One region of the Pseudoflavonifractor hominis genome, then DNA from elsewhere that is predicted to be linked to it. Evidence: riboswitches for the same ligand, from Rfam matches in the RefSeq annotation. Region 1 holds a riboswitch; each other region holds the start of a gene.

The links. A riboswitch is a leader RNA that binds a small molecule or an ion and turns the genes downstream of it on or off. The one in region 1 is predicted to bind cobalamin.
Region 2: linked by a shared signal. The riboswitch ahead of cbiD (cobalt-precorrin-5B (C(1))-methyltransferase CbiD) and the one ahead of H8S34_RS11595 (ABC transporter substrate-binding protein) in region 1 are both predicted to bind cobalamin.
Region 3: linked by a shared signal. The riboswitch ahead of H8S34_RS00640 (energy-coupling factor ABC transporter permease) and the one ahead of H8S34_RS11595 (ABC transporter substrate-binding protein) in region 1 are both predicted to bind cobalamin.

What each region holds. Positions count from the first base shown of each region.
Region 1 is NZ_JACOPR010000007.1:125,767-135,360, forward strand. It holds gene H8S34_RS11565 (UPF0236 family transposase-like protein) at 1-833, opposite strand, end outside; gene H8S34_RS15180 (LysR family transcriptional regulator) at 1,064-1,996, opposite strand; gene H8S34_RS11575 (ABC transporter ATP-binding protein) at 2,020-2,820, opposite strand; gene H8S34_RS11580 (ABC transporter ATP-binding protein) at 2,783-3,715, opposite strand; gene H8S34_RS11585 (ABC transporter permease) at 3,729-4,514, opposite strand; gene H8S34_RS11590 (ABC transporter permease) at 4,556-5,500, opposite strand; gene H8S34_RS11595 (ABC transporter substrate-binding protein) at 5,559-7,175, opposite strand; cobalamin riboswitch at 7,389-7,584, opposite strand; gene H8S34_RS11600 (nitrogenase iron protein NifH) at 7,778-8,602, shown strand; gene H8S34_RS11605 (nitrogenase component 1) at 8,595-9,594, shown strand, end outside.
Region 2 is NZ_JACOPR010000001.1:139,791-150,781, forward strand. It holds gene cobJ (precorrin-3B C(17)-methyltransferase) at 1-563, opposite strand, end outside; gene H8S34_RS00695 (cobalt-precorrin 5A hydrolase) at 554-1,609, opposite strand; gene cobM (precorrin-4 C(11)-methyltransferase) at 1,606-2,364, opposite strand; gene cbiD (cobalt-precorrin-5B (C(1))-methyltransferase CbiD) at 2,361-3,515, opposite strand; cobalamin riboswitch at 3,602-3,785, opposite strand; gene H8S34_RS00710 (sensor histidine kinase) at 3,901-5,925, opposite strand; gene H8S34_RS00715 (response regulator transcription factor) at 6,017-6,718, opposite strand; gene rplL (50S ribosomal protein L7/L12) at 6,939-7,319, opposite strand; gene rplJ (50S ribosomal protein L10) at 7,427-7,972, opposite strand; gene rplA (50S ribosomal protein L1) at 8,369-9,061, opposite strand; gene rplK (50S ribosomal protein L11) at 9,081-9,506, opposite strand; gene nusG (transcription termination/antitermination protein NusG) at 9,595-10,119, opposite strand; gene secE (preprotein translocase subunit SecE) at 10,132-10,413, opposite strand; gene rpmG (50S ribosomal protein L33) at 10,453-10,617, opposite strand; gene ruvX (Holliday junction resolvase RuvX) at 10,945-10,991, shown strand, end outside.
Region 3 is NZ_JACOPR010000001.1:125,329-136,319, reverse strand. It holds gene H8S34_RS00675 (cobyrinic acid a,c-diamide synthase CobB) at 1-15, shown strand, start outside; gene cobT (nicotinate-nucleotide--dimethylbenzimidazole phosphoribosyltransferase) at 18-1,079, shown strand; gene cbiB (adenosylcobinamide-phosphate synthase CbiB) at 1,076-2,062, shown strand; gene H8S34_RS00660 (pyridoxal phosphate-dependent aminotransferase) at 2,087-3,136, shown strand; gene H8S34_RS00655 (cobyric acid synthase) at 3,136-4,638, shown strand; gene H8S34_RS00650 (precorrin-8X methylmutase) at 4,642-5,289, shown strand; gene H8S34_RS00645 (sirohydrochlorin cobaltochelatase) at 5,308-6,114, shown strand; cobalamin riboswitch at 6,152-6,344, shown strand; gene H8S34_RS00640 (energy-coupling factor ABC transporter permease) at 6,503-7,216, shown strand; gene H8S34_RS00635 (energy-coupling factor ABC transporter substrate-binding protein) at 7,230-7,520, shown strand; gene cbiQ (cobalt ECF transporter T component CbiQ) at 7,525-8,307, shown strand; gene H8S34_RS00625 (ATP-binding cassette domain-containing protein) at 8,304-9,158, shown strand; gene cobI (precorrin-2 C(20)-methyltransferase) at 9,155-9,847, shown strand; gene hemA (glutamyl-tRNA reductase) at 9,849-10,991, shown strand, end outside.

The sequences.
Region 1 (9,594 bases):
TTCCGTTGCAGCCAGGTTCCGCCGTCGCTGTTAAAGACCCGTCGCTTCACGCAGTCCACAGCATAGAAGTCGGCCACTACACCCTCGGCGTGGCGGCGGAAGTGTTCCGCCTGTTCCATGCTGGCGTATGAAACCTTGTTGGCAAGGCCTCGCCGCCCGCTGGCGTCCTCGTAAATCCCGGAGTAGGCAATAGACACCTTCATCTCTTTGCTGGGGCCGTGTTCCAGCCGGTCTTTCCCTTGCAGAGCAAGGTACACGCCGTCCATCTCCTCATACAGTACCGGCGTTTCATAGGTCCCAGACCCACACTCGGCCTTTGCCGCCGCCGCCAGGCTGTCCACTCGGGCTTGCTCCCAGCTCCCAGCGTTCTGGACAATGCGCCAGACGCTCTCGTGGCTCAGGCTCAGCCCGGTCAGATCGTTGAGTGTGGCGGCTGCCGTCCGGTGACTCACCGCACAGGCCGCTTCCACCGCCATCATACACACAGTATCGCTGAAAAGGCCTACCGTGTCAAGGCCCATGCTCCTGTCCAGCAGGTATACCGTTGCCCTGGGCTGCTCCGCGGCCCCGGACAGCAGGTAGACATGGCGCTGGTACCCCACCTCGCCCATCACTGTTTTGAGCGTGGTGGGCCGGTAGCCCTTGTCCCGGTACATCCCACGGTCCCGCTGCCGAGCGAGCGTCCGATCCGCCTCCTCTATGCACTGGCGCATGATATTGCGGCCGAGGGAGAGAACGGCTTCGTACACCGCTTTCTCCAGTGTGGCGATGTCTACAAACTTCTCGCCCCACTGAAAAATCTGCTTGCCTTGTGTCTCTAACTTTGTTACCATTACCTTGGGACTCCTTTGCAGTAGGTGTTTGTTCTCAACTCACAATTCTACTGACTTTGGAGCCCCAAGGGAAGCGATGTTTTCACCGTTTCCCTTTTTCTTTTGCCTACGATAATTTTACACTAACAAAAGAAACGTGCGCCATCCGGCTCAAGCCGGACGGCGCATTTTTTATACAGTCTTCCGTGGATCCTGTGCCGGACACTTCAATAAAAACGAATCTAACGTTACTAAAGAGTCTTCTTTAACACTATAATATCGTCCCGCAGATAGTCCAGAAACACTGCCATGGCGGCTGAGACCGCCACATTCTTTTGCAGCAGATATCCGACATGGAGTGAGTCGGAGATCTCCTCTACCGGCATGGCAACAATCTCACCCATCCCGCTGTGGAAGGCATCGGCGTTGCTGTTGGTCAGGTCCGGACCTATGCTGAACGCATCGGTAAACCGAACCAGCGCCACCTTGCTGCACCGGTCGGAGACGTGAACGGTCTTTTCCGCAATCTGATGGAACACAACTTCTTCGGTGTATTCAGAGCGATCCGCCTCCTGGTCATAGGTTACGAAGGGGTATTGGAGCAGTTCGGCCATGCTGACCTTGTCCCGCTTCGCAAGAGGGTGACTTCTACGCAGGAAGGCATACGTTGGCAAGCGTTCTAACTCGGTGAAAGTCACATGGTTTATCTCAAAGGTCTTTTCCAGTGCTGGAATGTACTGGTCGTGCAGGGCCACCACCCCCACATCACTTTTTCCAGCAGCCACGTCACTAATAATGGTATAGGTTGGGCACTCCCGGATGGCGATATCATAGCTGTTCCAGGAGAGCTGCTCCATAAATCTCTGGAATGCCCGGACGGCAAAGGGAAGCCGCTGGGTCGAAACCGCGAACCGTGTAGGCGCATATCTCCGGTGGCGATAACGCCGTTCCAGGGCGCGGCTCTGCTCCACAATTTCGCGGGCATAGCGCAGGAAGTCCTCCCCGTCGGGGGTGGGCTGGATACCGCGGTTACTCCGCAGGAAGAGTTGAGTTCCAAGCTCGGCCTCCAGCTCCTTGATTGCGGAGGACAGGGTGGACTGAGAGATGTAAAGGGCCTTGGCGGCCGCAGAAAACGAACCGTGCTCCGCCACTGCAACCACATATTTTAGATTTTGAAGCGTCACAGAGGTCACCTCCCAATGGGCGTTTAATCCCTCATATAGGAAAAGTTCTCAATCAGTTCCCGGGTATAGGGGTGGGTAGGGGCATTCAGTACGGCCTCTGTCTCCCCTTGTTCCAGCAGCTTTCCCCGGTACATGATGCCAATCCGGCTGCTCGCGTGGCGCAGCAGATCGAGGTCGTGGGAGATGAGAAGATACGATACTCCGGTTCGGAGCTGAACCTGGTGTAGCAGATCCATGATCTGGGCCTGTACCGACACATCCAGCATAGAAGTGGGCTCATCCAGTACAATAAACTCAGGCTGGAGCAGCATGATGCGTGCCAGCACAATGCGCTGGATCTGGCCGCCGCTGACTTGGGAGGCCCGGCGCTCCAGCAGCTCCGGCTGAATGCCATAGGGCTCGATATGGGCGCGAATTATTTCATCCATATCCTGCTTGCCGGGCAGATCGTGGAGCAGAAAGGGCTCCCGCAGACTGTCCAGCACTGTCATCCGCGGATTTAGCGAAGTGTCCGGGTGCTGAAAAAGCATCTGAATGCGCCGGCGGTAGGGGAGCATCTTTCGCTGAGGAATGTCCAAGAGGTCCGTCCCGTCATAGAGAACTGTCCCGGAGGAGGCCGGGAGAAGCCGGGTAATCATCCGACCCAAAGTGGATTTGCCACAACCGGACTCCCCCATCAGCCCATAAGTTTGTCCGGGCCCGATGGCGAGGGAAACATCGTCCACCGCCTTGTGGGTGCGTCCGCGAAGGCGGTTGGAGTGAAAACTTTTTGAGAGGTGCTGGACTTCAAGCGTAGCGATGGCAACACACGCTCCCTTCTCCACAGGGGATGGATTTCGGCTCTGTATGCCGGCAACGAGCCTCCGCGTAAGGGCACCGGGGATGGAATACGCAGCCGGAGGGCTGGTCGGTAAAGGCGGGAGAAAAGCCCGCCATAGGCTTCATGCCCAGGTGGGGCAGCGAGGCGATAAGCCCCTGGGTATAGGGGTGCCTAGGGTGCTCAAACAGTTCCCGCGCCGCGTTGGTCTCCAGGACACGGCCGCAGTACATGACAACGATACGCTCGCAGAATTTGCGGGCCAGCAGAAGGTCGTGGGTAATGACGATAAAGCCGACGCGGTACTGGTCCCGTACCATACAGAAGGTGTCGTAAACCTGATTGCGCACCACTGCATCCAGTCCCTTGGTGGGCTCATCTGCGATCAGCCATTGCGGACGTGCAGCCACAGCGATGGCTGTCAGTACACGCTGGCGCATGCCACCGGAGAGCTCGAAGGGGTAGGCACCTGCAATCTGCTTCGGGTCGGAAAAGGCCATCTGCCTGAGAAGCTCCAGCGTGAGTCTCCGGCAGTCTGGGGTACTTTTTCCAGCCAGACGGAAGACCTCCTCGATCTGGCGTCCCACCCGCACGCTGGGATTCAATGAGGTGGCCGGGTTCTGAGCCACCAGAGCAATCTCTCTGCCGCGGACTGTGCACAGCTCCCGCTCGGACAGGGCAGTGAGCTCCCGCTCTCCCAAAAAGATCTGTCCGGTGACAGAGGCGTTGGACTGAAGCAGTCCGAGAATAGACAGGCCCAGCACAGACTTGCCGCTGCCCGTCTCTCCAATGATGCCGGTGACCTGTCGCTCCGAAAATGCGAGGGAGACATGGTTGACGGCGGGAATATCACCCGAACGGGTAGCAAAGCGGACGCAGAGGTCCTTTGTATACAGTTCCATGTGCGTCCTCCCTTTACAGCATGCGGGCCGCGCCGTCATCGTGGTCAAGGCAGTCCCGGAGATAATCAGCAATCAAGTTGATGCTCAGGCAGAACAGAGTCAGGCAGGCCGCAGGGGCCAGTAGAACAAGAAAATCCTTCACATAGTAGAGCTTGGCGTCGTTAATCATGATCCCCCAGTCCGCTGCGGGTGCCCGCAGGCCCAGGCCCAGGTAGCTCATGGCGGCCACGGTGAGCACCGTAGAGCCGATCCGTGTGGCGATTAGAACCAGCAGAGGGAGCAAGATATTGGGCAGGATATGGCGCCGCATGATATAGAAGCTCCCGCCGCCCATGGCCCGTGCGCCCTCGATATAGTGCAGCTCGCGGATCTCCAGAACTTGATTGCGCACAATACGGGAGAATCCAGCCCAGGAGCTGACCACAATGGCGATCAGCAGACTGCGCATACCGGGGCCCAGCAGTCCCAGGATGGCGACCACAAAAGCGGCGCTGGGGATTCCTTGGAAGATATTGACCACAGCCTGAATCAGTTGATCTATCCATCCCCCCAGATAACCGGACACCAGGCCGATAGTCATGCCCAGCAACAGAGTGCATCCGGTGGCGAAGAAAGCGATGAACACAGAAGAGCGGCTGCCGTAGATAAGCCGGCTCAGCAGATCACGGCCGATATGGTCGGTACCCAGCCAGTGTTCAGTGGAGGGGGCGGCAAGGCCGTTGGCCATATCCACCGCGTTGGGGTCGCAGGGTGCCAGAAAATCAGCAAAGACCCCTACCAGCAGGAAAAGAACAAGCACAGTTAGTGAAAGGATGAACAAGACTTTTTTACCACGCATGCTCAGCCCCCCAATCGAATCTGCGGGTTCAGCCAGGCGCAGATCAGGTCGGCCAGCAGGCAGACCAGAACAAAGACAACACCGGTAAAAAGCACATAGCCCTGTATGGCGATATAGTCCCGATTATTGATGGCGGTGAGGGCGTAGCTTCCGATTCCTGGGACGGAAAATACGCTCTCCGTGATCATGGAGCCTCCCAGAAGACCGCCGAAGGTATTGGCGATATAAGTAATGGAGGGAACTAGAGAATTTCGCAGTGCATGACGGGAAATGAGCTGGCCCCTCCGCAGGCCCTTGGCCTGGGCGGTCAGAATGTAATTCTTGCTAAGCTCCCCCAGAATGGAAGAGCGAAGCAGCCGGATAACCACACAGGCCGAGCCGATGGAAATAGCAAGACAGGGCATGAGGAAGCAGGACAGTGTCTCCGCGCCGCTGGTGGGCAAGATACGCAGCTTTTGGGCGAACAGCCAGATCATAAAATAGGCTAGGCAGAAACCAGGAATAGACATCAGAAACACCAGTAAAACTCGCCCGAGCAGGTCAATGAATTTGTCCCGGAACAGTGTAAGCAGCAGGCCGCCAGCAAGCCCCACCACAGTAATGACCAGCAACGCCATTCCGCTCAGCAGGAGGGTGTTGGGCAGCAGCCGGAGAATCTCACCCAGCACCGGCTTGTCGTCAATATAGGATTCCCCTAGATCACCGTGGGCTGCGTTCCAGATCCAGCGCCCGTATTGCACCAAAATGGGATCATCTAACCCCATTTCCGCCCGGAGCTCCTGGATTTCCTCCTCAGTGGGGATATAGTTGGGATCGGCGCTGGCCCGATTGGTAGCGGGGTCTCCCCGTGCAACCAGCCCCAGACCGAAGGCCAGAAAGGTGATGCCGACCAGAATGGGAATTGTCCACAATATTTTTTTTGCGGTATAGCGCAGGGTTTGATTCAATGAAATTCCTCCCTTGAAAAACACCGCGCCAAAGCACAGCTTTGGCGCGGTGTGGCGGTTACTGCGCGTTCACCCAGGAAAGATGACTCAGATCCAAATGGTCACTGAAATCCTCGTAGCCTGTAATCTGCTCCTGATTGTAGATGAGGTTGCTGGTGTCGTAGAACAGAGGAATAACAGGCAACTCAGTGTTGGCAATCTCCTGGAGCTCCACGGCCAACTCATGGAAACGGTCGTCGTCCAGGGTGGTCTTCATCTCGGCCAGCAGCTCGTCCACGTGGGGGTTGCTGTAGGCCAAATGCTGGGATTTATTGTAAGACCCTTCGCTGCTCATATAGATATCCAGGAAGTGGTAGGCATTGAGGTTGGACATACCATGAGTCATGAAGTTTGCCCCCAGTTCACCGGCCTTGGACATCTCAGAGTAAGTAGAGGAGTCAATCACATTCACGGTGGCATCGATACCGATCTGGGAAAGCTGGGACTGGATATACTCCATCATCTCCTTATAAGGGCCGCGGTCCAGATACAGAGAGCGGGTATACATATCCAACGGAAGGCGCTCGTCCCCCAGCACCTCACGGGCCAGCTCCTTGGCCTTGTCCATATCATACTCTACGGGCAGTTCTACCCAGTCGGGGCACATACGGTTAATCAGGTTCTGCGTTGGCATGGCATAGCCGCCCCAGAGCTGGTCCACAATAAGCTGACGGTCAATGGCCAGACTTACCGCCTGACGCAAACGCATGTCGGAAAATTTGGTGCCCTCACCCTTAAGAAGCATTATATGGGTAATATTGGAGGTCTGCACCGCCATGGCAAAGCGGTCATCCTTGAGAAGCTCGTCCCCCAGGGCGGCAGGCATAGCCCCGAGGTCCAGCACCCCCATGACCTCCTCGCTGTCCAAGGCGGCATAGCGGGCCTGAGGGTCAGTGATGATGCGCACGCGGATATTCTTTGTTTTGGCGGGCTCTCCCCAGTAGCCGTCAAAAGCAGTGATATCAACGTACTCATCCTCTTTGATATCCTTGATAATATAGGGGCCAGTGCCGACAGGCTGCTCAGTGAAGTACCCGGTTTCCGTGTCCCAGGAGCCGGGGTAGAAAATACAGCTTGCAGTGTCCTTCATGTTAAATAACAGCCGGGGGATGGGGTCGGTAAAGCTGACATTGACGGTGTAGTCGTCGACCTTCTCACAGCCAATGAGGCCGGGGTAGAGCTCGTCCACCTTGAATGTAGTATACTGGGAATAGCCGCTCTCCATGAGCTTGTAACGGTTGAAGTTCTCCACCACGATATCAGCGTTGAAGTCCTCTCCATTCTGGAACTTAACGCCCTGCCGAAGGTGGAACGTCCAAACAGTGGCGTCTTCGTTGCGCTCCCAGCTCTCAGCCAGCACCCCCATGGGGTTTCCGCTCTCATCCACGGAGATCAGCGGTTCCCATGCACCCAGGAGCTTGTGGGAGAAATAGACATCCTCCAGACCAGGGGCCAGAGTACGGGCACCAGCCAAAACGATCATATCGTCTGCGGTGTGACCGGCGGATGCGGGTTCCGCGCTGGGGGAGGGGGCAGTTGAGGGGCTCTCTTGGGTGGCGGGGCTGCCGCAGGCCACCAGAGACAGGGCAAGTGCCGCGCTCAGCAGCGCAGCAGTCAGGCGTTTTTTCAGATTCATAGAATCCTCCTTCTTTCGGTCCAACTTATATCTGGAAACGCGCAAGTCCTGCGGATGCAGAAAATGTGCCGGTTCCACGGCCGTCTTCCAGAGTCAGACCCCATAAGAGGAAAAAAAGCAGACCATTAAAGGTCCGCTTCGCACAAACAGCGTTTCCGGGTTTCCAGCGGAAATCACCTGTCCCATTTGTGTCGAGAGGCCTTGACCGGAAGCATCAACATACTTCATCAAGCAGGTTTCCTGGCTCACAGATCGCCGCACTGACACGCCTTCTCGTGTAATTTACACAATGGCATATGTGAAAGTGCTCCCTGTTCACAGTGACCGGATCGCTCGGGACTTCCACCCGATTCCCTTTTCTCCGCTGAAACGCACAAACAAAGCGGACACTTGACGAAAAACAATATTTTATTGTGGATATTATCATAGCAATCTTTCCCACGGAAGTCAAGCAGATCCCCCAGGGAAGCCGCAGGCACGGGCAGATCTGCTATCGGAAAAACCAATATTCAATAAGGGAAAATGGAAATAGTGGAAGATGTCTCCGCTGTGATATAATTAAAAATTACAGACAACATGCAAGGGAGGCGCAGAAAGTCAAGATGTTGCGTATTGCGTTTTACGGAAAAGGTGGGATCGGGAAGTCCACCGTGGCCGCCCATCTCTCCGCGGCCTTTGCCCGAACGGGGAAACGGGTGCTTCACATCGGCTGTGACCCCAAGGCGGACTCTACCCGCTGCCTGACGTCGGGACGAATCCCAACTGTGCTGGAGACTCTGGGGAGGTCGGAGGAGCTTCTAGCCCGGGAGCAGCTTGTCTTTCCCGGGGCGTTCGGCGTCTCCTGTGTGGAGGCAGGAGGTCCCCAGGCCGGCGCGGGGTGCGCCGGCCTGGGCATCACCGCCATGGCGGACGAGCTCAACCGGCTCGGCATTCTGGAGGAGCCCTGGGACGTGGTGGTGTACGATGTCCTGGGCGATGTGGTATGCGGAGGGTTCGCAGTGCCCATGCGAAAACATTTTGTAGACCGGGTATACCTGATCACCTCTGCCGATTTCATGGCGCTCTACGCCGCCAACAACATCATGCGCGGAGTCGCCCGCTATTCCGGCGCCGCTCCCCTGTTGGGCGGGCTGATCCAAAACCGCAGCCACGGAGCGGGAGAGGATGCCTTGGTACGCTCCTTCGCAGAGCAATCCGGGACCAGAGTCGTCGGTATCCTGCCGGAAGACCGCCAGCTCCGAAGAGCGGATTATCTGCATACCACCGTACACCATCTGGAACCGGACGGGGCGGCGGCCATGCGCTTTCTGGAACTGGCCCAGCGGCTCTGGGATACCCAGCCCACCAGCCCCCGGCCACTGGGGGACGAGGCACTGGAGGCATTCTGCCGCCGGGCAGCAGAACAGGAGGTGGAGGGGCTTGCGTGACGCCTGCCGTGTGGAAGCCTATTCGGCGGAGGGGGGCGGGAAGCATTTTATGACCCTTCCGGAACGCATTTGGCAAAGGGGGGATCTTCTCCTGGCGGCTGCCGGTTCTCTGGCCTGTGTGCGGACGCTTTACCTGCGCGCGGCAGAGCTGGGGAAGCTTCACCAATTCCTGCCCTGCCCGCTGACGAGGGCGGACTACGCCGCCGGCCAGGCAGCGGAGCATCTGGCAGCCAGGCTTCGGGAGGCCGCACGCCGCCCCGGCGTAGGCGGGGTCGTGCTCTACGCCTCCTGTGCCGAGGTGCTGACGCAATGCGATCTGGAACAGGTTGCGGAGCAGGCTGGCCTTCCCGTCCGGATTCTGCTGCGGGGGCCTCTGGTGGCCCGCACCCGGAATGCCGTGGCAGAGTTGGAGCAAATTCTGTCCACCTTTCCCCCGCCTGTGGGGGAAATTCCCCGGGGCAGCGCGCCGCTGCCCGTTCTGCCGCCGGATTTCAGCGGAGTGGCGTCCCTTCTCCAGAGCTGGGACGCCTACCCCTTTCTGTTGACTGCCGGAGGATGCACCGGATGTCTGACACTGGGGGACGACGCCACCGCCGGACTGCGTCTGGAACATTCACGGTTTGATGATCTGGAGCTGGCCGCGGGCTGCGAGGCAGCGGCAGTCAACGGAATTGCGAGAGGCTTTGCGCACAGCGGCCGCGCTTTCTGCGGCCTTATGGGGAGTGCAATTCCCGAACTGCTCGGCATGGACTATACCGGGATACAGGAGAGTCTGGCCGAGCGGGGGGTCCCGGTACTCAGGTTCCCCTGCACCGGATTTGAGTCCGCACCAGTGGGCGTGGACCGGGCCCTGCGGAATCTGGCCACTTGGAGGCGCCCGGAGGGGCGTGACAACCAGAGGATCTCTATTCTGGGCTATTCCGATCTCGCGCTGGGCTCCAGACAGCCGCTGCGCCTCGGGGCGGAGGCTTTGACCACCCGGGGGTATCAGG
Region 2 (10,991 bases), on a different contig from region 1:
CCGCACACGGTATCCGGGCTCTTCTCCTCCAGCAGGATGTCACAGGCCCGCTGGAGATAGTCGGCCCGGCTCCGGCTGGAGGGATTGTAGAGGCAGAGCACAAAGTCGGCCCGGGCCGCCAGGCGCAGGCGATTTTCGATGGTCTCCCAGGGAGTCATCAGGTCGGAGAGGGAGACCACTGCAAAGTCGTGGGTCAGGGGCGCGCCCAGTACGGCGGCTCCCCCACAGGCGGCGGTGATGCCGGGGACCACCTCGATCTCGATGGGCGGATAGTCCCGGGATACCTCGTACACCAGGGCCGCCATACCGTACACCCCCGAGTCGCCGGAGCAGACCAGGGCCACATCCCGGCCGGCCGCTGCCTCCTCCACCGCCATACGGCAGCGGTCCACCTCCCGGCGCATACCGGTGGAGCGGCGCTCCTTGTCGGGGAACTGCCCCTCCAGCAGGGCAATATAGGCGGTGTAGCCCACGATCAGGTCGCAGCGCTCCAGCGCCTCCACGGCCCGCCCGGTCAAATCGGCCCCGGCGCCGGGGCCCAGTCCTATCACGGTCACTCGCATGGTGTTTCCTCGCTTCCTTCTTCAAATGAGACGGCCCATGGCCGCCGGGCCACCGCAACGGTGACCCCGTCTGCCGCCTGCTTGGGGACCAACAGCGCTCCCCCCGCCCGCACGGCGGCACGCTCGCAGACATTGTCCACCCCGGTCACCGAGCGGACAAAGGCGGAGGGGGTAAAGGCTCCTGGTGTCTCGGCCAGTTCCTCCGCCGTCCAGACCCGCAGGGGCAGCCCTTGGGTCCGGCAGAACTCCAGCAGCCCCGGCTCCTCCTGTTTCAGATCAATGGTGCTCACCTGGAACACCGCGCGCGGATGGAGCCGGAAGGCCTTCAGGGTCTCCTCCACCGCCCGGGCAATGGCCTCGGCGCTGGTTCCCTTCCGGCAGCCGATGCCAAGGGTGAGCACCGGTGGGACAAGACGCAGGGTCACCGGGCAGGGTGCCTTTTCCACATCCGCAGTCAGGACGATCCCCACCTCAGACGGCCCCGACGAGAGGCCCTCCGGCCGCTCTCCCTGTATAGGAAAATCACTTTGCAGCCCTACGGAATCCCCCGCCAGAAGGGCAGCGGACACCCGTTTGGCCGCCATTTTACTGTCAATGTATAAACCTTTACACTTTGCCCAGCTATCCACCGCGAAACGCCCGTTCACATCAGTGGCGGTGGAGATGGCTGCCGTGCCGCCCGTGAGCCGGGCCACCCGGCGGGCCAGGTCGTTGGCTCCGCCTACATGGCCGGAGAGGAGTGGGACCACCCAGGCCCCTCCCTCGTCCACACTGACCACGGCGGGGTCGGTATACTTGTCCCTCACCCAGGGGGCGATGGCCCGGACCGCGATGCCGCAGGCCCCCACAAAGAGGAGCCCCTCGCAGTCGGTAAAGCGCGCTCCCGTCCAGTCGGCCAGCCGCTCATAGGAGGCTGTCCCCAGTTCCTGGGCCAGCCGTGCCGGGAGGGCCAGCTTCACTTCCTCCCCCTGTTCCTCCAGTGCCCGGGCCAGGGAGCAGGCCAGACCATATCCCCGGCGGGTGAAGGCGGTGAGGGCCAGTCTCATACCTCGATCCCCTTCCGGCAGCCGTGGGTAAAGGTCGGGTCATAGAGCTTGGAGCGCTCATAGTCCTCTCCCAGGAACCGTCCCACGGTGATGAGGGCGGTCTTGGTGACGCCGTTGGTACGGGCGGTCTCCGCCAGGGTGGAAACCGTACAGCGGAACACCCGCTCCTCTGGCCAGGTGGCCTTGTAGACGATGGCCGCCGGGGTGTCGGGGGCATATCCCCCCGCCATCAGCTCCCGCTCCACCTCCTCCAGCAGGCCCGTGGAGAGGAAGAGCACCATGGTGCAGCCGTGGCTGGCCATCTTGCGCAGTGCCTCTCCCTCGGGCACCGGCGTCCGCCCGGCCATACGGGTGATGATGACGCTCTGGGAGACATCAGGCAGGGTGTACTCCGCCTGAAGGGCGGCCGCCGCGCCGGAGAAGGAGGAGACGCCCGGCGTCACATCGTAGGAGATCCCATCCACATCCAGGGCGTCCATCTGCTCCCGGATGGCCCCGTAGAGGGAGGGGTCCCCTGTGTGGAGCCGGACGGTGGTCTTGCCCGCCGCCTCGGTCTCCCGCATGACGGCCAGAACCTCCTCCAGGGTCATGGAGGCGCTGTCATAGACCTGACAGCCCTCTTTGCGGTACTCCAGCAGGGCCGGATTGACCAGGCTCCCCGCGTAGATGATCACGTCGGCCTCCCCCAGAAGGCGGGCCCCCCGGACCGTGATCAGGTCGGCCGCACCCGGTCCGGCGCCAATAAAATGGATCATAAGGATTCTCCTTCCCCGCGCCTGTGGCGCGCCAGCAGTTCACTGGCCCCCGGGGTCTGCCCCAGCAGGCCAAAGCGGTTGGAAAAGACCACCGCCTGAATTTCCATCTCCTCCCCCGCCCGATGGCGGAGGTTCTCATAGAGCGCCCTGGTCAGAGAGGCCATCACGTCCTCCCGCAGCCCCGCCTCCTCCAGAAGCTCCAGGGCCGCGTCGGTAGTGGCAGCTTCAAAGATCCGTTCCACCAGCCCCCGGGGCGCGCCGCACAGGGCGGCGTGGGCGGCCATGGTCTCCCGGCGGCCGTCCGCCGTCCGGGAGTGTGTGTTCATGGCGCCGCCGGCCACCTTCACCAGCTTGCCCAGATGCCCTACCAGCAGGAAGCTGGAAAAGCCCAGCCCCGCCGCGTGGTCGATGGCTGCGCCCAGGTAATTGCTGCAGGAGATGCAGCCCTCCGTCTCCAGACCCAGATGGTCCCGGGCGTAGTCCTCCCCATAGTTGCCCGGCGTGACCAGCAGGTGCTGTACCCCGGCGGCATGGGCCATGTCCAGCTCCAGCGTGATGGAGTCCACCAGAGCCGCCTCGCTCATGGGGCGGACGATCCCGCTGGTCCCTAGGATGGAGATCCCACCCTGGATCCCCAGCCGTGGGTTGAAAGTCTTGCGGGCCAGCACCTCTCCCCCGGGGACGGAGATGACCGCCTCCAGTCCGCCGTGGTCCCCTGCCTCCCGCAGGGCGGCCGCGAGCTGCTCGGCGATCATCCGGCGGGGGGTGGAATTGATGGCCGCCGCGCCGGGGGGCTGGTCCAGCCCAGGTCGGGTCACCCGGCCCACACCTTCTCCCCCGTCCACCCGCAGCGTGCCGTCGCTCCGCCGGGAGACTCTGGCATAGATCCGCATGCCATCGGTCACATCCGGGTCATCCCCGCCGTCCTTTTCCACGGCACACATGGCCCAGTCCGCTCCAGCGGACCAGTCCAGCAGCTCCACCTGCACCCGCACGCCGGCGGGGGTGTCGATCTCCACTCCGGCCGGGCGAATACCAGTCAGCAGGGCCTGCGCCGCGCCCCGTGCCGCCGCCGCGGCACAGGTGCCGGTGGTATAGCCGCAGCGCAGCCGCTGCCGCCCCACCGGGATATAGTATTCCAGCTTCGGCATGCTCCACCTCCCCACAGAAAAAGCCCGCCTCCAGAGGAGACGGGCCGCAGATCTGCACAGGCAAACAGCGGCGCTCTCCACCTAAGAGCGACGTCGGCCAAAAGGCAGGTCTCCTGGCTTGCGCTTCTTCCGCCGGCGTCCCTTCTCGGCAGAGCCAATGGGTCTGACGCCTTTGTCCGCGCTTACAGTAGAGGTAAGACTGCGCCGGATTTTCACCGGCTTCCCTTTTCAGCGGCGAGCCCTCGCCGCACCGTTTGGCAGTTACTAGACATTAGTATAACCATATCCCCGCAGAAAGTAAAGTGGATTGTCTATTTTGTACACATCTTTTCCCATAGAAATGCCCTGCGGACGGGGACATCCTCCCATCCGCAGGGCATTTGGCTTATACTGACTCCGTTCCTTCCGGAAGGGAGGGCTGGACACACGGGAATTCCACCTCCACGGTGAAGAGGTCGGCGTCGGTCCGCAGCCGGAAGGTTCCGCCGCAGGCCTCGGTAAAGCTCTTGGCGATGGCCAGACCAAGCCCGCTCCCGCCGTCGCTGCGGCTCTCATCCCCCCGGACAAAGCGCTCTGTGAAGTCCTTTTCCCGGGACAATTCCTCCCGGGAGATGTTCTGGACGCACACCCGCCCGCTCTCCCCGTTGGTCTCCAGGGTGAGGTAGGCCCGGGAGCCCTCCAGACTGTACTGGAGCACATTCTGGATCAGGTTTTGAAAGACCCGGTAGAGCCGGTCGCCGTCCGCCCGGATGAGGACCGGCTCCGCCGGAAGCCGGGTGCGCAGATCCAGACCGCTTGCGGCGATGGGCTCGGCCTGGTCGGCCAGGGTCTGCCGCAGCAGCTTGGCCAGGTCCAGCTCCTCCCAGTGGAGATTCAGATTTCCGGAGGCCGCCTTGCTCACGTCAAAGACCTCCTGTACCATGTTCTTCAGGCGCTGGGCCTTGTCGTTGAGGATGGTCACGTAGTCCCGCACATGGTCAGGCAGTTCCTCCTCTTCCAGAAGGGCCGCATAGCTCAGGATAGAGGTCAGCGGGGTCTTGAGGTCGTGGGAGACGTTGGTGATGAGCTCTACCTTCATCCGCTCGCTGCGCAGCCGTTCCTCCACCGCCTGCTGAAGGCCGCTGTCGATGTCGGCTACCGCCTGGGAGAGCCCGGCCAGAGGTCGCTCCGCCGCCAGCATGGTCCCCTGCTGTTTCCTGCGCACCGCCTCGATCTGATCGGAGAGAGCCCCCAGGTCTTCGATCATCGCCCGCTCCTCCTTCCAGTGGAGAAAGACGATCCCCAGCAGCACCAGCCCCACCAGCCCGATCAGGAATGGGACCCAGATCCGGATAGAGCCGCTGCGCCAGGCCGACAGAAACAACTCCAAGTCAAAGGCCGCGGCCCCCAGGGCCAGAATCACCACGGCCATCAGGTGGACCACTCCGCTCCGCATGGCCCGGCGCTGGAGGGGCAGGTCCAACCCATCTCCCCGCAGCTTTCCCGCCAGCCAGCCGCAGAAACTCACCCGGCACAGACGGCCCCGATTGCAGAGGAAGTCGTTGAGGTAAAACACCAGAATCCAGCACAGGCCGATGGCAAAGACCAAGAAAATAGGATCAGCAATATAGGACAGGGACACCATCAGCGGTCCCACCAGGAGCGCCAGGAGGAGCAGCTTGATCTCCAGCCAGATCTTCCCCGTGAGGCGTCCAGCCGCCCGGAAGGTCAGCGCCATCCAGCGCCGCCACAGGAGGCTCCACACCACCAGCGCCACACCCAGCAGGAAGCAGCCTCCCACGATACATACCGCAAGGCGCTTATATCTCAGGGTCTCCGCCACTTGATAGATCCTGTTGGTGTTGGGGCCGTAAAAATCCACCGGTGTTTCGGCCGCCGCCAGCCGGATCGTCACGCCGTCCCACGGCTTCCCGCTGCCGTCAGCAGGCTCCTCCCCGCCGGGCTCTTCAGGGACCGCTGTCGCCATGGGAGTGGCTGCCCCAGTGATGCTGGAGAGATCAACGCCCTGGCCGCTGTCGGTCCAACCTCCGCCCACAAAGAGCTCGGTGTCCAGATTGCGGTAGCCGGGCAGTTCCCACTGCTCCCACCGGTCCCGGTAGACTTCGTCTCCATAGACATCCACCTCGGCACCATCCTTCCAGATCTGCACCTTGCCGTCCCGGTACTCCAGATAGAAATTATAGCCCGGTTCCTGATGTCCCATCAGATTTCCCGTGATGCCGTTGAGGTTGCTGGCCAGCAGCTTCTCGTCCTTCCAAATCCCCCAGCGGAGGTTTTCATCCTGGAAGCAGGAGGGCTCTTCCCCGGTCAACACAAACTCCAGCATGGTATGCAGGTCATAGCTGATCTCCCTGCGGAAGCGCCGGGTATCCTGATAGTCGCTGTGGAAACCGTCCATAATGTCTCTCAAGTGCAGACTACGGGCGCCCAACAGTCCGATACCTCCAAAAATGGCCATGAGCGTCAGTCCGATCAGGAGGAACAGCACACTCAAAATACCTTTACTTTTTTTCCATTTTGTATCCAATGCCCCACACCACCTTTAAATACTCCGGTTCCTTTGGATTGAGTTCGATCTTCTCCCGGATGTGCCGGATATGGACCATGACCGTGTTTTCCGAGGCATAGGCCTCCTCCCCGTCCCACACCCGGCGGTAGATCTCCTCAGCCGGAAAGATCCGTCCCAGATTGCGCATCAACAGATCCACGATGCGAGTCTCAGTAGCGGTGAGTCGGACCGGTTCTCCATCCACCCGAAGCTCCAGCGCCTCCGGCAAATAGGTAAGACGGCCGTTGACGATCTCTCCGCTCCGCTCTTCCGCATGGACGTCCCCCAGCCGGGTATACCGACGCAGCTGACTGCGGACCCGGGCCAGCAGCTCTTGGGGATTGTAGGGCTTGGACACATAGTCGTCCGCCCCCATGGAGAGTCCCAGGATCTTGTCGCTGTCCTCACTCTTGGCAGAGAGCACGATGATGGGCAGGTTCCGTTTCTCCCGGATCTTCATCAGTGCGGAGAGCCCGTCCAGCCTGGGCATCATCACGTCCAGCAGGATGAGCTGTACCGAGCGCTCACAGGCCAGCTCCAGTGCCTCCAGGCCGTTGTAGGCCCGCAGCACCCGGTATCCCTCCTTCTCCAGCAGCAGGGCAATGGCCTGGACGATCTCCCGGTCGTCATCTACTACCAGTACACACGCTTCCATCTAGACATCTCCTCCACCGTTTGAACTTCCCCGATCGGTCCCGATCTCCTTCCGGCAAGGATAGGATAACAGGCGCTTCTTATGGTTTTCCAGGGGCATTTCTTAGCAATTTCTTAACGTTATCCCATCATAGCATTTGATCCGTCCGCCGTCAAAGGGCATAAAAAAACGTGCGTGCCCCGATTGGGACACGCACGTTGCAGTACAGCAAGAGAAACTCTTACTTCAGCTCGACCTTGGCGCCGGCCTCCTCGAGCTTCTTCTTCATCTCCTCGGCCTCGTCCTTGGAGACACCCTCCTTCAGAGCCTTGGGAGCGCCCTCGACCAGGCCCTTGGCGTCAGCCAGGCCCAGGCCGGTGATCTCGCGGACAACCTTGATGACCTTGATCTTAGCAGCAGCGTCGAAGCCGGCCAGAACCACGTCGAACTCGGTCTTCTCAGCAGCAGCCTCGCCGCCGGCAGCGCCACCAGCAGCGGGAGCGGCCATAGCAGCAGCGGAAACGCCGAACTCCTCCTCCAGAGCGTGCACCAGCTCGGACAGCTCCAGAACAGTCAGGCCCTTAACCTCTTCAATCAAAGCAGTGATCTTCTCGCTAGCCATGATAAGATACCTCCTAAATTCAATCATTTAAAAAATAAGTTTGAGTCTCCCCAGTGCGGGGATGCGGGGAACAGAACCGCTGTCAGGCGGGTACTGACGTACCAACCTTACTCGGCAGCGGGAGCCTCCTCGGCGGGAGCAGCCTCGACGAAGCCGCCCTTCTCCTCGGCGATCGCCTTGAGGACGATAGCCAAGCTGGTGATGGGAGCCAGCATGGTGCCCAGAACCTGAGCCTGCAGGACTTCCTTGGAAGGCAGGTCGGACAGAGCCTTGATCTCGTCCAGAGACAGCACCTTGCCGTCCATGAAACCGGCCTTGATGGTGAACTTCTCGCCGTTGAACTGCTTGGCGAACTTCGCGATCACACGCATGGGAGCGATGGGGTCACCATGGCTCAGGGCCAGAGAAGTGGTACCATTCAGAACGGAATCCATCTCCTCCAGACCCACGTTGTTGATGGCGAAACGAACCAGGGTGTTCTTCACAACAGCGTAGTCCAGCTCGTTCTTGCGGCACTCGGCACGCAGGGCGGTATCCTCGGCAACGGTGATACCCTTATAGTCCACCAGAACACCGCTGGCAGCGGTCTTCAGCTTCTCAGTCAGGTCGGCGACAATGGCCTGCTTCTCACTCAGAACCTTTGCGTTAGGCATGTGGGATTCACCTCCATGAAATAAAAAATGCTATTCTCATGCTCAAAGCACGAAAACAGCACAAAGAAAGCTTCTTCACTTGCTGCATTCTCGGCGGGGCTTATGGCTGCCCGCTGTCTTTGAACACGCGAATTATTATATCACCCCGGACAGGCTATGTCAAGCATAACCTGTCCGGAAATGATCTTTTTTGTGGGGACGGATGTACTCCGCCCTGTCACGCTATGGCTCGCGCACAATCGGGGCGCGGCCTTCGCGCTTCCTTGGGCACGCTCCGCACCCTCCGCTGCGGCACACTGCGCCCCGCTCCGCCGGAAATGCCGCTCCCCCTACGGGGTCGCCTGTTTTCCGGTCTGCGCGGTTCACTGTGCGCCTGCTTCGGGCGATTCGCGCTTCTTACACCAGCTTGGCGCCGTTGATCTTCACACCGGGGCCCATGGTGGTGGCGGTGACACAGCTCTTGATATACTGACCCTTGGCGGCAGCGGGCTTAGCCTTGATGATGGCGCCCATAAGAGCGGTGAAGTTCTCGGTCAGCTTCTCAGCGCCGAAGGACACCTTGCCGATGGGGCAGTGGATGATGTTGGTCTTGTCCAGACGGTACTCGACCTTACCGGCCTTGATCTCCTTGACAGCCTTGGCCACGTCGGGGGTGACGGTGCCGGCCTTGGGGGAGGGCATCAGGCCCTTGGGGCCCAGGACCTTACCGAGGCGGCCAACCACGCCCATCATGTCGGGAGAGGCGACGACCACATCGTAGTCGAACCAGTTCTCGGACTGGATCTTCTGCACCAGGTCCATCTCGCCGACGAAATCAGCGCCGGCCTCCTTGGCGGCCTCAGCCTTGTCGCCCTTGGCGAAGACCAGCACGCGCTGGGTCTTGCCGGTGCCGTGGGGCAGGACGATGGCGCCGCGGACCTGCTGGTCCGCATGGCGGGAGTCAACGCCCAGCTTGACGTGCAGCTCGACGGTCTCGTCGAACTTGGCGGTGGCGGTCTTCACGACCAGGTCCATAGCCTCAGCGGCATCATAGAGAGTGCCCTTCTCGATCTTCTTGGCGCTCTCGACGTACTTCTTACCTCTAAACATTGCTTCTCCCTCCTTCGCCTTAGTCGCCCACGACAACGCCCATGGAGCGGGCGGTGCCGGCGATCATGCTCATGGCGGACTCGATGCTGGCCGCATTCAGGTCGGGCATCTTGGTCTCCGCGATCTTGCGGACGTCCTCCTTGCTGATGGTGGCAACCTTGGTCTTGTTGGGCACACCGGAACCAGACTCGATGTTGCAGGCCTTCTTGATGAGCACGGCGGCGGGAGGAGTCTTGGTGATGAAGGTGAAGGAGCGGTCGGCATACACGGTGATGACGACGGGGATGATCATGCCCACGTCATTCTTGGTGCGCTCGTTGAACTCCTTGGTGAAAGCGGCGATATTCACGCCATGCTGGCCGAGGGCGGGGCCCACAGGGGGGGCGGGAGTCGCCTTGCCGGCAGGAATCTGCAGTTTGACGTAACCAGTAACTTTCTGTGCCATTTGAAACAGCACCTCCTACTTAAATGTGGTTGAGACGGAATTGATACAATTCCTCCCACGTGCGGGGGATACGGGGTCTTTCACCCGTTTAGTCGTCGACCCGCTCCACCTGATCGAGCTCCAGCTCGACAGGGGTCTCACGGCCGAACATCTCGACCACGACGCGCACTTTGCTGCGCTCCAGGTCGATCTCTTCCACGGCGCCCAGGAAGGACTCCAGCGCGCCTTCGGTGATCTTGACGCGGTCGCCCACTTCATAGCCGACCACGACTTCCTTCTTCTCCACACCCATGGAGGCAACCTCCTCCTCGGTGAGGGGAATGGGCTTGCTGCCCGAACCCACAAAACCAGTCACGCCGCGCACGTTGCGCACCAGGTGCCAGGTCTCGTCGGTCATGACCATCTTCACCAGCACATAGCCGGGGAAGACCTTGCGGTCCACGGTCTTTGGCCCGTTTTCGGTGATCTCGGTAACCGTCTCCATGGGGATGTTTACCTCATGGATGAGATCGCGCATCCCGCGGTTTTCCACCGCCTTCTCAATGGAAGCAGCTACGGTGTTCTCGTAACCAGAATAGGTGTGCGCGACATACCACTTCGCGTTATCTGCCATACTCGCCGCTCCTTAACCCTTGAACAGATTCATGAGCGCGGCGAAGACGGACTGCGCCAGCCAGTCAAACGCCCAGATGCAGATGCCAATGACGATACAGCACACGATGACGACGACGGTGTTGTTGATCGTCTGCTTTTTCGTGGGCCACTGGACCTTCTTGAGTTCGACCTTCATCTCGCGGAACCACTTGCCGATGCGGGCGAAAAAGCCAGGCTTGGACTTCTTGACGTCCTTCTTGGACTTGTCCGCCTTGGCGGCAGCGGCCTGCTCGTTCTTCTCGTAATCAGGCATTCCGTACACCCTTCTTTCTTAATGAGAGATACATTCTCATTACTTGGTCTCGTTGTGAACCGTATGCTTTCTGCAGAAGGGGCAGTACTTGTTCAGCTCCAGACGGTCGGGAGTGTTCTTCTTATTCTTGTTGGTGTTGTAGTTTCTCTGCTTGCACTCGGAGCAGCGGAGGGTGATCTTCACCCGGGAACCTGCCTTTGCCATGTGTTCGGCACCTCCTTCAATAGTTGAGCGGTACACCGGCATAAAAAAACGCCGGATACAGCCCTTGGCCGAATCCAGCGACGTGGGCGCACTGCGCCTATCGTCACGGTGCGGACTCGGCATGTCTGCCTCCCTATGTCCTCGCCTGGAGGGGAGGGTTTCATGCCCGTCACACCGTAAAAACGCGCACAAAAGAAAAGCCCTCTTTCATAGGTGTTTCCAGAATAGCACACCCTCCACCGAAAGTCAAGCTTCTTTTGAAATAAAAATTGACTTTTTCCTTCTCTGCCCGGATAATAGAACCAGACACGAAGGAGGAATGAAACCATGCGCATTATGGCCATCGACTACGGCGATGCCCGCACCGGGATCGC
Region 3 (10,991 bases), on a different contig from region 1:
GAAAATGAGGGATGAACATGGGACTGTTGGAGAAGACCGTACGAGAGATCACGCCTGCCGATGAGCGGGCCGCGCAGGCCGCCCGCCGCCGGTGGGATTCCATCGCCAAGCCGCTGCACAGCCTGGGCCTTCTGGAGGATGCGGTGGTACGCATCGCGGCCATGGGCGGAAGCCCCGACGTAGACCTGAGCCGCCGGGCCATCGTGGCCATGTGCGCCGACCACGGCGTGGTGGCCGAGGGGGTGACCCAGACAGGACAGGAGGTCACCGCCATCGTCACAGAGAATATGTCCAAGGGGGATACCAGCGTCTGCTGCATGGCCCGGGTGGCTGGTGCCGAGCTGGTCCCGGTGGACATCGGCGTGGCCCGTCCGGTGGAGGGGGCGCGCATCCTTCAGCGCAACCTCATGCGGGGGACCCGCAATATGACCCGGGAGCCGGCCATGGACCGGGAGACCTGTGTCCGGGCCATCGAGACCGGCATCCAGATCGCGCAGGAGCTCTGTGCTTCCGGCGTAAAGCTCCTGGGTACCGGAGAGATGGGGATCGGCAACACCACGGCCTCTTCCGCCGTGGTCTCGGTGCTCCTGGGCGTGGAGCCGGAGACGGTCACCGGCCGGGGCGCGGGCCTCTCCTCGGAGGGGCTGGTGCGCAAGGTGGACGCCATCCGCCGGGCCGTGGCGGTGAACCAGCCCGATCCAACCGACCCGGTGGACGTGCTCTCCAAGGTGGGAGGACTGGATCTGGCCGGTCTGGCCGGGGTCTTCCTGGGCGGCGCGGCCTGCCGGGTACCCGTGCTGGTGGACGGGTTCATCTCGGCGGCGGCTGCCTTGTGCGCCGTGCGGCTTTGCCCGGCGGCGGGGGACTACCTGCTGGCCAGCCACGTCTCAGCGGAGCCCGCCGGGGAACTGCTGCTGGAGGCCCTGGGCCTGACCCCCTTCCTGCGGGCCAGAATGTGCCTGGGAGAGGGCACCGGGACGGCGGCGGTCATGCCTCTGCTGGATATGGCCCTGGCGGTCTACCGGGAGATGGCCACATTTGATGAGATCGAGGTGGAGGCTTACCAGCCGCTGACATGATACAATCCTTTTTTCAGACCAACCTGACCGCCCTGCTTCTGGGGTTTTGCCTGGATCTGCTGCTGGGGGACCCCCACTGGGCCCCCCACCCGGTCCGGGCCGTGGGACAGCTCATCGCGGGGCTGGAGGGGCCCCTGCGCCGCGTCTTTCCCAAAACCCCGGGAGGAGAGCGGGCCGGCGGTACGGCGCTGGTGGTCCTGGTGCTCTTTTTCTCCGTGGGGGTGACCGGACTGGTGCTCGCCCTGTGCGCCAGACTCCACCCGGCCCTGGACTTCGGGGTGCGGACCCTCTTGTGCTATCAGCTGCTGGCAGCCCGGTCCCTGCGGGATGAGAGCGGGAAGGTCTACCGCGCCCTCCGGGATGGAGACCTTCCGGGAGCCCGCCGGGCGGTGAGCATGATCGTGGGCCGGGACACCGAGAAGCTGGACGAGACCGGTGTGGCCAAGGCGGCGGTGGAGACGGTGGCCGAGAACGCCTCGGACGGCGTGGTGGCCCCCCTCTTCTACCTGGCCCTGGGCGGTCCTCTGGCCGGAATGGCCTACAAGGCGGTCAACACCATGGACTCCATGGTGGGCTACAAGAATGAGCGCTATCTCTACTTCGGGCGGACTGCGGCCCGGCTGGACGACGTCCTCAACTTCCTGCCCGCCCGGCTGGCGGGGGGGCTCATGTGCCTGAGCGCCTTTCTCACCGGATTTGACGGACCGGGGGCGATACGCATCTTCCGGCGGGACCGGAAGAACCACGCCTCTCCCAATTCGGCTCACACCGAGGCCGCCTGTGCCGGGGCCCTGCGGGTGCAGCTGGCCGGTCCGGCCGTGTACTTTGGCCGGAGGGTGGAGAAGCCCACCCTGGGCGACCCCATCCACCCGGTGGAGGCCCTGGACATCCTGCGGGCCAACCGGCTGATGTACGGCACGGCCTTTTTGTCCCTGCTCCTGCTGTGCGGGGTGCCGCTGATGGTCCTGCGCTTTCCCTTTTAAATCCCAAAAGGAGGGAGTCATCCCATGCCCATCTATACCCATGGCGGAGACATTTACGCCCAGTCCGGACCGGTGCTGGACTTCTCCGCCAACCAGAACCCGCTGGGGATGCCCCCTGCCGTGGCGGAGGCGGCCCGGGCGGCCGTCGTGGATGCCCAGCGCTACCCGGACAGTCTGTGCCGGGAGCTGCGCCGGGCCATTTCCCGGCGGGACGGCGTCCCGGCCGAGTGGATCTGCTGCGGAAATGGCGCGGCCGATGTGATCTTCCGGCTGTGCCTGGCTCTGCGGCCCCGCCGGGCACTGGTGACCGCCCCCACCTTCTCCGAGTATGCCCAGGCCGTGGAGGCGGCCGGGGGAGAGGTTGTCCGCTATCCCCTGGCCCGGGAGAATGGCTTTGCAGTGGATGAGGGCTTTGCCGCCGCCCTTTCGGGTGGGGTGGAGCTGGCCTTCCTGTGCAGCCCCAACAACCCAACCGGGCGGCGGGTGGCCCAGCCCGTGCTGGAGGCCATCCTCCGGCGGGCGGAGGAGGAGAAGGTCTGGCTGGTGGTGGATGAGTGCTTCCTCCACCTCTGCGACGGAGGCGGAGAGGGGCTGACCGCCCGGCTCTCGGATTTTCCGCGGCTGGTGCTCCTGCGGGCCTTCACCAAGTGCTACGCCATGCCCGGGCTGCGCCTGGGGTACTGTCTGACCGCCCATCCGGAGCTGCCCGAGCGGCTCTACCGGGTGGGGCAGCCCTGGAGCGTCTCAGCCCCCGCCCAGGCCGCCGGCATCGCCGCCTGCGCCTGTCCCGGATGGCCGGAGACGGCCATGGAGCAGGTCATCCGCCCCCAGCGCGCCCGGTTGACGGCGGCGCTGCGGGCCCTGGGCCTGACCGTGTGGGAGAGCGAGACCAACTACCTGCTCTTCTCCGCGCCCGGGCGGAGCGACCTCAAGGAGCGCCTGCTGGAACGAAGGGTGCTCATCCGCTCCTGCGCCAACTACCCCGGACTGGGGGCGTGCGACTACCGCATCGCCGTGCGGCTTCCGGAGGAAAACGACATTCTGCTCAACACCTTGAAGGAGGTACTGGACTGATGGCAAAGTGCATCATGGTACAGGGGACCACGTCCAACGCGGGGAAGAGCTTCCTGTGCGCCGCCCTCTGCCGGATCTTCCGGCAGGACGGGCTCCGGGCAGCCCCCTTCAAATCCCAGAACATGGCCCTCAACTCCTTCATCACCCGGGAGGGACTGGAGATGGGCCGGGCCCAGGTCATGCAGGCCGAGGCGGCGGGAATCGAGCCCTCCGTGCGGATGAACCCCATCCTGCTCAAGCCGGTGAGCGACGTGGGCTCCCAGCTCATCGTCAACGGCGTGCCCCGGGGCAACTGGAAGGCCCGGGACTATTTCGCCTACAAGCGGGAGCTCATCCCGGAGATCCTGGAGGCCTATGAGAGCCTGGCACGGGAATATGACGTGATCGTCATTGAGGGGGCAGGAAGCCCTGCCGAGATCAACCTGAAGGACGGGGACATCGTGAACATGGGCCTGGCCGCCATGGTGGACGCCCCGGTCCTCCTGTGCGGCGACATCGACCGGGGCGGGGTGTTTGCCTCCCTCTACGGCACGGCGGCTCTGCTGGAACCGGAGGAGCGGGCACGGCTCAAGGGATTTGTCATCAATAAATTCCGGGGAGACGTGGAGATCCTCCGCCCCGGCCTCTCCATGCTGGAGGAGCGTACCGGTATCCCCGTGACCGGCGTGGTGCCCATGGTGAACGTGGACCTGGACGACGAGGACTCCCTCTCCCAGCGGCTGGGGAACGGCGGCGGGGTGGGCCTCATCGACCTGGCGGTGATCCGGCTGCCCAAGCTCTCCAATTTCACCGACTTCAACCCCCTGGAGCGCATCCCCGAGGTCTCCCTCCGGTATGTGTCCAGCCCCGCCCAGCTGCGGGAGCCAGACCTCATCCTGCTCCCCGGCACCAAGAATACCCTGGACGACCTGCGCTGGCTGCGCGCCAGCGGTCTGGAGAGCGCCATCCGCAAACACGCCGCCCGGGGCGGCGCGGTGATCGGCATCTGCGGCGGATACCAGATGCTGGGGGAGGAGGTCTCCGACCCCGACAGCGTGGAGGGGGGCGGAAGCCTGCCCGGCCTGGGCCTGCTGCCCGGGCGCACCGTGTTCCGGGGAGAAAAGACCCGCACCCGGGTCCAGGGCGTCTTTCACGGCCTGGAGGGAATCTTTGCGGGCATGAACGGCGTGGCGTTCGAGGGCTATGAGATCCACATGGGCGAGACCGCCCGGGGCGATGCTGCCGGGAGCTGCGCCCGCCTCCACACCCTGGACGGCGTGGAGAAGGCCGACGGTCTGGCCCGGGGCAATGTGTGGGGCAGCTATGTCCACGGCCTTTTCGATCAGGGCGGCTGCGCCGGAGCGCTGGTCAACTGCCTGCGCCAGGCCAGAGGGCTGGGCGAGCAGGAGGCTGTCTTGGACTGGACGGACTACAAGGAGCGCCAGTATGACATTCTGGCCGACGCCGTGCGTGCGGGGCTGGATATGGAGCGGGTCTACCGCATTCTCAACCGGGAGGAATAGGACATGAGAGAGATCCACTTGCAGCGGGTGGCCCCCGCTGAGATCGAGGCCAGGAGTATGGAGATCATCGCCTCCGAGCTGGGGGAGCGGGACATCCCGGCCCCGCAGCTGGCCGTGGTGAAGCGGTGTATCCACACCAGCGCCGACTTTGACTATGCCGACAATCTGGTCTTTTCTCCCCATGCGGTGGAGCGGGGGGTGGAGGCCCTGCGGAAGGGCTGCACCATCGTCACCGACACCCAGATGGCCCGGGCTGGCATCAACAAGCGGGTGCTGGAGGGCTTTGGCGGCCGCGTGGTGTGCTTTATGTCCGACCCGGATGTGGCCGCCGAGGCCAGGGAGCGGGGGGAGACCCGCGCCACTGTCTCCATGGAGCGGGCCGCCGGGCTGGAAGGGCCCGTGGTCCTGGCCCTGGGCAACGCCCCCACCGCTCTGGTGCGGGCCTGCCAGCTGATGGAGGAGGGACGGCTCCGGCCTGAGCTGGTCATCGGTGTGCCGGTGGGCTTTGTCAACGTGGTGGAGTCCAAGGAACTGCTCCTCTCCATGGGAGGGGAGCACATCGTGGCCCGGGGCCGCAAGGGGGGGAGCAACATCGCCGCAGCCATCTGCAACGCCCTGCTCTACCTGGCCTCCGGAGACCGGAGAGAGTAATACGTGAGGTGAGATACCATGGGGAAAGCACTTCTGATGGTCTCCTTCGGGACCAGCTATCCCGAGACGCTGGAGAAGAACATCAGCCGCATCGAGGCGGCTGTGGCCGCCGCCCTGCCGGACCGGACGCTGTTCCGGGCCTTTACCAGCGGCATGATCCTGCGCAAGCTGGCGCGGCGGGACGGCGTACAGATCGACAATGTGGACCAGGCCCTGGAGCGCCTGGCCCGGGAGGGCTATGAGGACGTGCTCCTCCAGCCCACCCACATCCTCAATGGAGAGGAATATGACAAGCTCTGTGCCCAGGCACAGCCCTGGCGGGGGCGTTTTGCCCGCTTTGTGGTGGGCAAACCCCTGCTCACCACGGCGGAGGACTATCTGGCCGCAGCCGATGCGGTGATGGAATCCATCCCCGCTCCGGAGGCAGATGAGGCCCTGGTCTTTATGGGCCACGGCAGCGAGCATTTTGCCAATTCCGCCTATGCCCTGCTGGAGTATGCCCTCCACGACCGGGGCTGGGACCGGGCTTTTCTGGGGACGGTGGAGGGATACCCCACCCTGGACCAGGTCCTGCGCCGCCTGCGGGAGTGCAGCGGCGTGCGCCGGGTACGACTCCAGCCCTTCATGGTGGTGGCGGGGGACCACGCCGCCAACGACATGGCGGGCGAGGAAGAGGACTCCTGGAAGAGCCGCCTGGAGCGGGAGGGCTATACGGTGGAATGTGTGCTGCGGGGCCTGGGGGAATACCCGGCCTTCCGGGCCCTCTTTGCCGGCCACGCCCTGGCGGCCCAGGGGGAAGAAGAGGGAGACAAGCGCCCGGACTGAGCGCCGAGACGCTTTCTCACCGGAGCGTGCTCCGGGGATAGAAGAGACGGTCTGCGGTAACCGCCCTGCGGGGCGGTTTCAAAAGGGAAGACGGGTGAGAATCCCGCACAGTCCCGCTGCCGTGATGGAAGAGCAAACCCGCATACAAGTCACTGGCCCCTTCGGGCCGGGAAGACACGGGCGCGCCATGAGGCCAGAGTCGGAAGACCTGCCGCAGACCGCGCCGGCCATGCCGGCAAACCATACCGCTACGGATGATAGGAGGTGTGTTTCCCGTGAAGAAGCAGTGGAACTCAAAAGCCGGTACCGGGTGAGCCCGGGCGCAGGACCGGTCCCGCTGGGGCGGGACCTTTGACCAAAGTGCAAATTGGGAAAGGATGAATGTACCATGAAACGATTGGATTCCTGTGTCCGCCTGGCCGCCGCCCTGTGTATGGCGCTGGGCGTGCTCACCGTGAGCGCCTCGGCCATGCACATCGCCGAGGGCTATCTCCCCCGGCCCTGGGCCTTTGGCTGGATGGCCGTGTGCGTGCCCTTTGTGGCCGCCGGTATGCGCTCTATTCAGAAGAGGGTGCGGGACTACCCCCGGGCCAAGGTGCTGCTGGCCATGTGCGGCGCCTTCGCCTTTGTGCTCTCGGCCCTCAAGCTCCCCTCGGCCACCGGCTCCTGCTCGCACCCTACCGGTGTGGGACTGGGCGCCATCCTCTTCGGGCCCACCGCTACCACGGTGCTGGGGCTCATCGTGCTGCTGTTCCAGGCTCTTCTGCTGGCCCACGGCGGCATTACCACCCTGGGGGCCAATGTCTTCTCCATGGCCATCGTGGGGCCCTTTGTCTCCTGGGGGGTGTACCTGCTGCTCAAGAAGCTGAAGGCCCGCCCCGCCGTGGCGGTCTTCTGCGCCGCCGCGCTGGGGGACCTGGTGACCTATGTGACCACCTCGGTGCAGCTGGGCATGGTCTACGGAAACATCGGGGAGTATCTGACCATCTTTGCCGTCACCCAGCTCCCCCTGGCCGTGGCCGAGGGTCTGCTGACGGTAGTGGTCTTCAACGTGCTGGAGAAGTATGCCCGGGATGAGCTGCTGGAGCTCTCGGTGCTGTAAGGAGGGACGGAACATGAAAGTCTGGCAGAAAAATACCATCCTCATTTTGCTGGTGATCCTGTTGGCGGCGGCCCCTCTGTGGCTGTGCCGGGAGGCCGAGTTCGGCGGAGCCGACGGCATGGCCGCCGAGCTGGTGGAGGAGAGCGTGCCCGGGTTTGAACCCTGGTTTGAGCCCATCCTGGAGCCGGCCAGCGGCGAGATCGAATCCCTGCTCTTCGCCCTCCAGGCGGCGGTGGGGTCCGGCGTGGTGTGCTTTATCCTGGGCCGCATCACCGCCCGGAAACCGGACAACAAGGACGCGTGACCACATGGGGACCGATCGCTATGCCTATGCCTCCCGCCTGCGGCGGGTGGACGCCATCCCCAAGCTGTGGCTGTCGCTGATCCCCCTGCTCCTGTGCGTGTGCTGTGACAGCGCCGCCGTGGGAGTGGCCACCCTGCTTCTGATGGGGGGACTCAATGTGTGGCTGGGCGGGCAGAGGCTGAGGACGGTCCTCCGTTTTCTCAAGGTCCCGCTGGCCTTTCTGGCCGTGGGCTGTCTCACCATCCTGGTGCGTCCCCTCTCGCCGGAGGAGGGCGCACTGTGGGCGGTGGAGCTTCTGGGCCGCTTCCGCTGGGGGATCACGGCGGAATACCGGGATCTGAGTCTCATGGTGCTGTGTAAGGCCATGGGAGCGGTGTCGGCCATGTATTTTCTCTCCCTGAATACCCCCGTCACCGACGTGACCCTGGCCCTGGAGCGGCTGCGGGTGCCCAAGCTCCTGGTGGAGCTGATGGAGCTGATCTACCGCTTCATCTTTGTCCTCACGGACACCGCCGGACGCATCCGGGTGGCCCAGGAATCCCGGCTGGGCTACCAGGGCTGGCGCAGAAGCCTGGAGAGCATGGGGACGCTGGTCTCCATGCTCTTCCTCCGGGCCTGGCGGCAGGGGGAGCGCTCCTTTACCGCCCTGGAATCCCGGGGCTATAAGGGGCGTTTGGACACACTGCCTGCCGACGCCGTGCCGGGGAAGTGGCTCTATGCCGTGCTGGCCGGAGTGAGCGCGGCGCAGCTGGGCGCGCTGGCGCTGGAAAGGAGCTTGCTGGGATGAACTACGCCATCGAGACAAGGGAACTGTGCTATACCTATGAGGACGGCACTCGGGCCCTGGACGCCATCTCCATCCGGGCTGCCCGGGGGGCGGTCACAGGGATTCTGGGGGCCAACGGCGCAGGCAAGTCCACCCTCTTTCTCAACCTGAACGGGGTGCTCACTCCCTCCGGGGGGCAGGTGCTGCTGGACGGGAAGGAGGTATCCTATGCCCGCCGGGATCTGCCCGAATTGCGCCGGAAGGTGGGCATCGTCTTTCAGGACCCGGACGACCAGCTCTTCTCCGCCGACGTGTACCGGGACATCTCCTTCGGAGCGGTGAACCTGGGTCTGCCGCCGGAGGAGGTGCGCCGGCGGGTGGAGCTGGCCATGGAGCGCACGGGGGTGACCGCCCTGCGGGACAAGCCCACCCATGCCCTCTCCTATGGACAGAAGAAGCGGGTGGCCATCGCCGGGGTTTTGGTGATGGAGCCCAGCGTGATGATTTTGGATGAGCCCACCGCGGGATTGGATCCCCAGGGGGTGAGCGAGCTGATGCGCCTGCTCACCGCCCTGCGGGACCAGCTGGAGATGACCATTCTGCTGGCCACCCACGATATGGACATCGTGCCCCTCTACTGCGACTACGCCTATGTACTCAGCGGAGGGCGCGTGGCGGGGGAGGGAACGGCGGAGGAGCTGGTCTGCCAGCCCGGACTCCTGCGGGAAAACCACCTGCGTCTGCCCCGGATGGCCCATCTGATGGAGGTCCTGGCCCGGGAGGACGGGATGGATCTGCCCCGCTCGGCCGCCACCATTGGGGCGGTCCGCCGGGCCATATTAGAGCTGCTCAACAAGGAGGAAATGAGATGAAGCGAGGAATACTGTACGGCGTGGGGGTGGGTCCCGGGGACCCGGAGCTGCTCACCCTGAAGGCGGTGCGCATTCTGCGGGAGGCCGACGTGGTGGCCATGCCCGACAAGGGCAGCGGTGAGCAGACCGCCCGCAAGATCGTGCAGGCCTATATCGAGGGGAAGGAGCTCCTCTCCTGCCCCACCCCCATGGTGCGGGACAAGGAGGTGCTGGCGCAGAGCTATGAGGCAAACGCCGACACCTTGTGCGCCCTGCTGGATCAGGGGAAGAACGTGGCCTTCATCACCCTGGGAGACCCGTCGGTCTACTCCACCTATCTCTACATCCATGAGCGGGTGGCCGAGCGGGGCTACGAGGCCCGCCTGATCCCCGGCGTGCCCTCCTTCTGCGCCGTGGCCGCCCGGTTGGGCATCAGCCTGTGCCAGGGAGAGGAGCGGCTCCTCATCGTTCCGGCCAGCCACAGCGTGGAGGACTGCGTGGATTTCCCCGCCAATCAGATCTACATGAAGGCCGGACGGCGTCTGGGCGGACTCCTGGAGACGCTGGAGCAGCACGGACGGCTGGAGGGGGCCATGGCGGTCTCCAACTGCGGTATGGAGGAGGAGCAGGTCTGGCCCCGGGCGGCCGACATGGACCCGGAGAGCCGCTATTTCTCCGTCCTCTTCGCGCCGGGAAAGGACCGGGACTGAGATGGGCATTTATTATTGCGGCCTGAGCGACCGGCGGGCCCCCATCGCCCTGCGGGAGCGGCTCTCCTTTACCAAGGGACGGGTGGAGGAGGTCTGCGCCCAGCTGGCCCGCCGGCCCGGCATCCGGGGCTGTGTCCTCCTCTCCACCTGCAACCGCACCGAGCTCTACTGCTCCTGGGAGGGGGAGCTGCCCCCCGGACCCCAGCTCCTCTGCGAGGCTGCGGGGGTGGAACTCTCCCTCTTTGACGGAGCCTTCCGGACGCTGTCGGGGGAGGAGGCGGGACGCCACCTCTTTGAGGTGGCTGCCGGCCTGCGCTCCCGGATCTGGGGAGAGGATCAGATCCTCTCCCAGGTGCGGGAGGCTCTGACCATCGCCCGGCGGGCGGGGAGTACGGACAGCGTGCTGGAGACCCTCTTCCGCATTGCGGTGTCGGCCGGGAAGGAGCTGCGGAGCAAGGTCCGTGTGAGCGGCGTGTCCCCCTCCTCGGCGGCCCGGGCGGTGGAGGTCCTCCAGGCGGAGACCGGGGGTCTGGCCGGCAAGCGGGCGCTCGTCATCGGCAACGGGGAGATGGGACGGCTCTCGGCCCGGCTCCTGCGGGAGGCGGGGTGCGCCGTGACCGTGACCCTGCGTACCTACCGCCATGGGGAGACCGTGGTCCCCGCTGGGTGTGCTGTGGCCCCCTATGAGGAGCGCTACCAGGCCATGGAGGGAATGGATCTCCTCCTCTCGGCCACTACCAGTCCCCACTATACGGTGGGGGCAGAGGAGTACGACGCCCTCTCCCGGCCCCCGCGTCTGCTGGTGGATCTGGCCATCCCTCGGGACATCGCCCCCCAGGTGGGGGAGCGGGCAGACGTGACCCTCTACAACATCGACACCCTGGGCTGCGGCGTGGAGCGGGTGATCCCGCCGGAGGGGGAGGCCATCCTCACCGCCGCCATGGAGCGCTTCCGCCAGTGGGAGGGCTATCGCTCCAGCCTGGGGGCCATCGAAGAGGTCAAGGCGGCGGTGCTGGAGCGGGTGCTGGCCGCCGGATGCGCGGAGCTGGAGCCGGAAGAGGCCGCCGAACTGGCCGTGAGCCGGGCGGTGGAGCTGCTGGCCGGGAATCTGAAGGGCTGTTTGAGCGCGGAGGACCTGACCCAC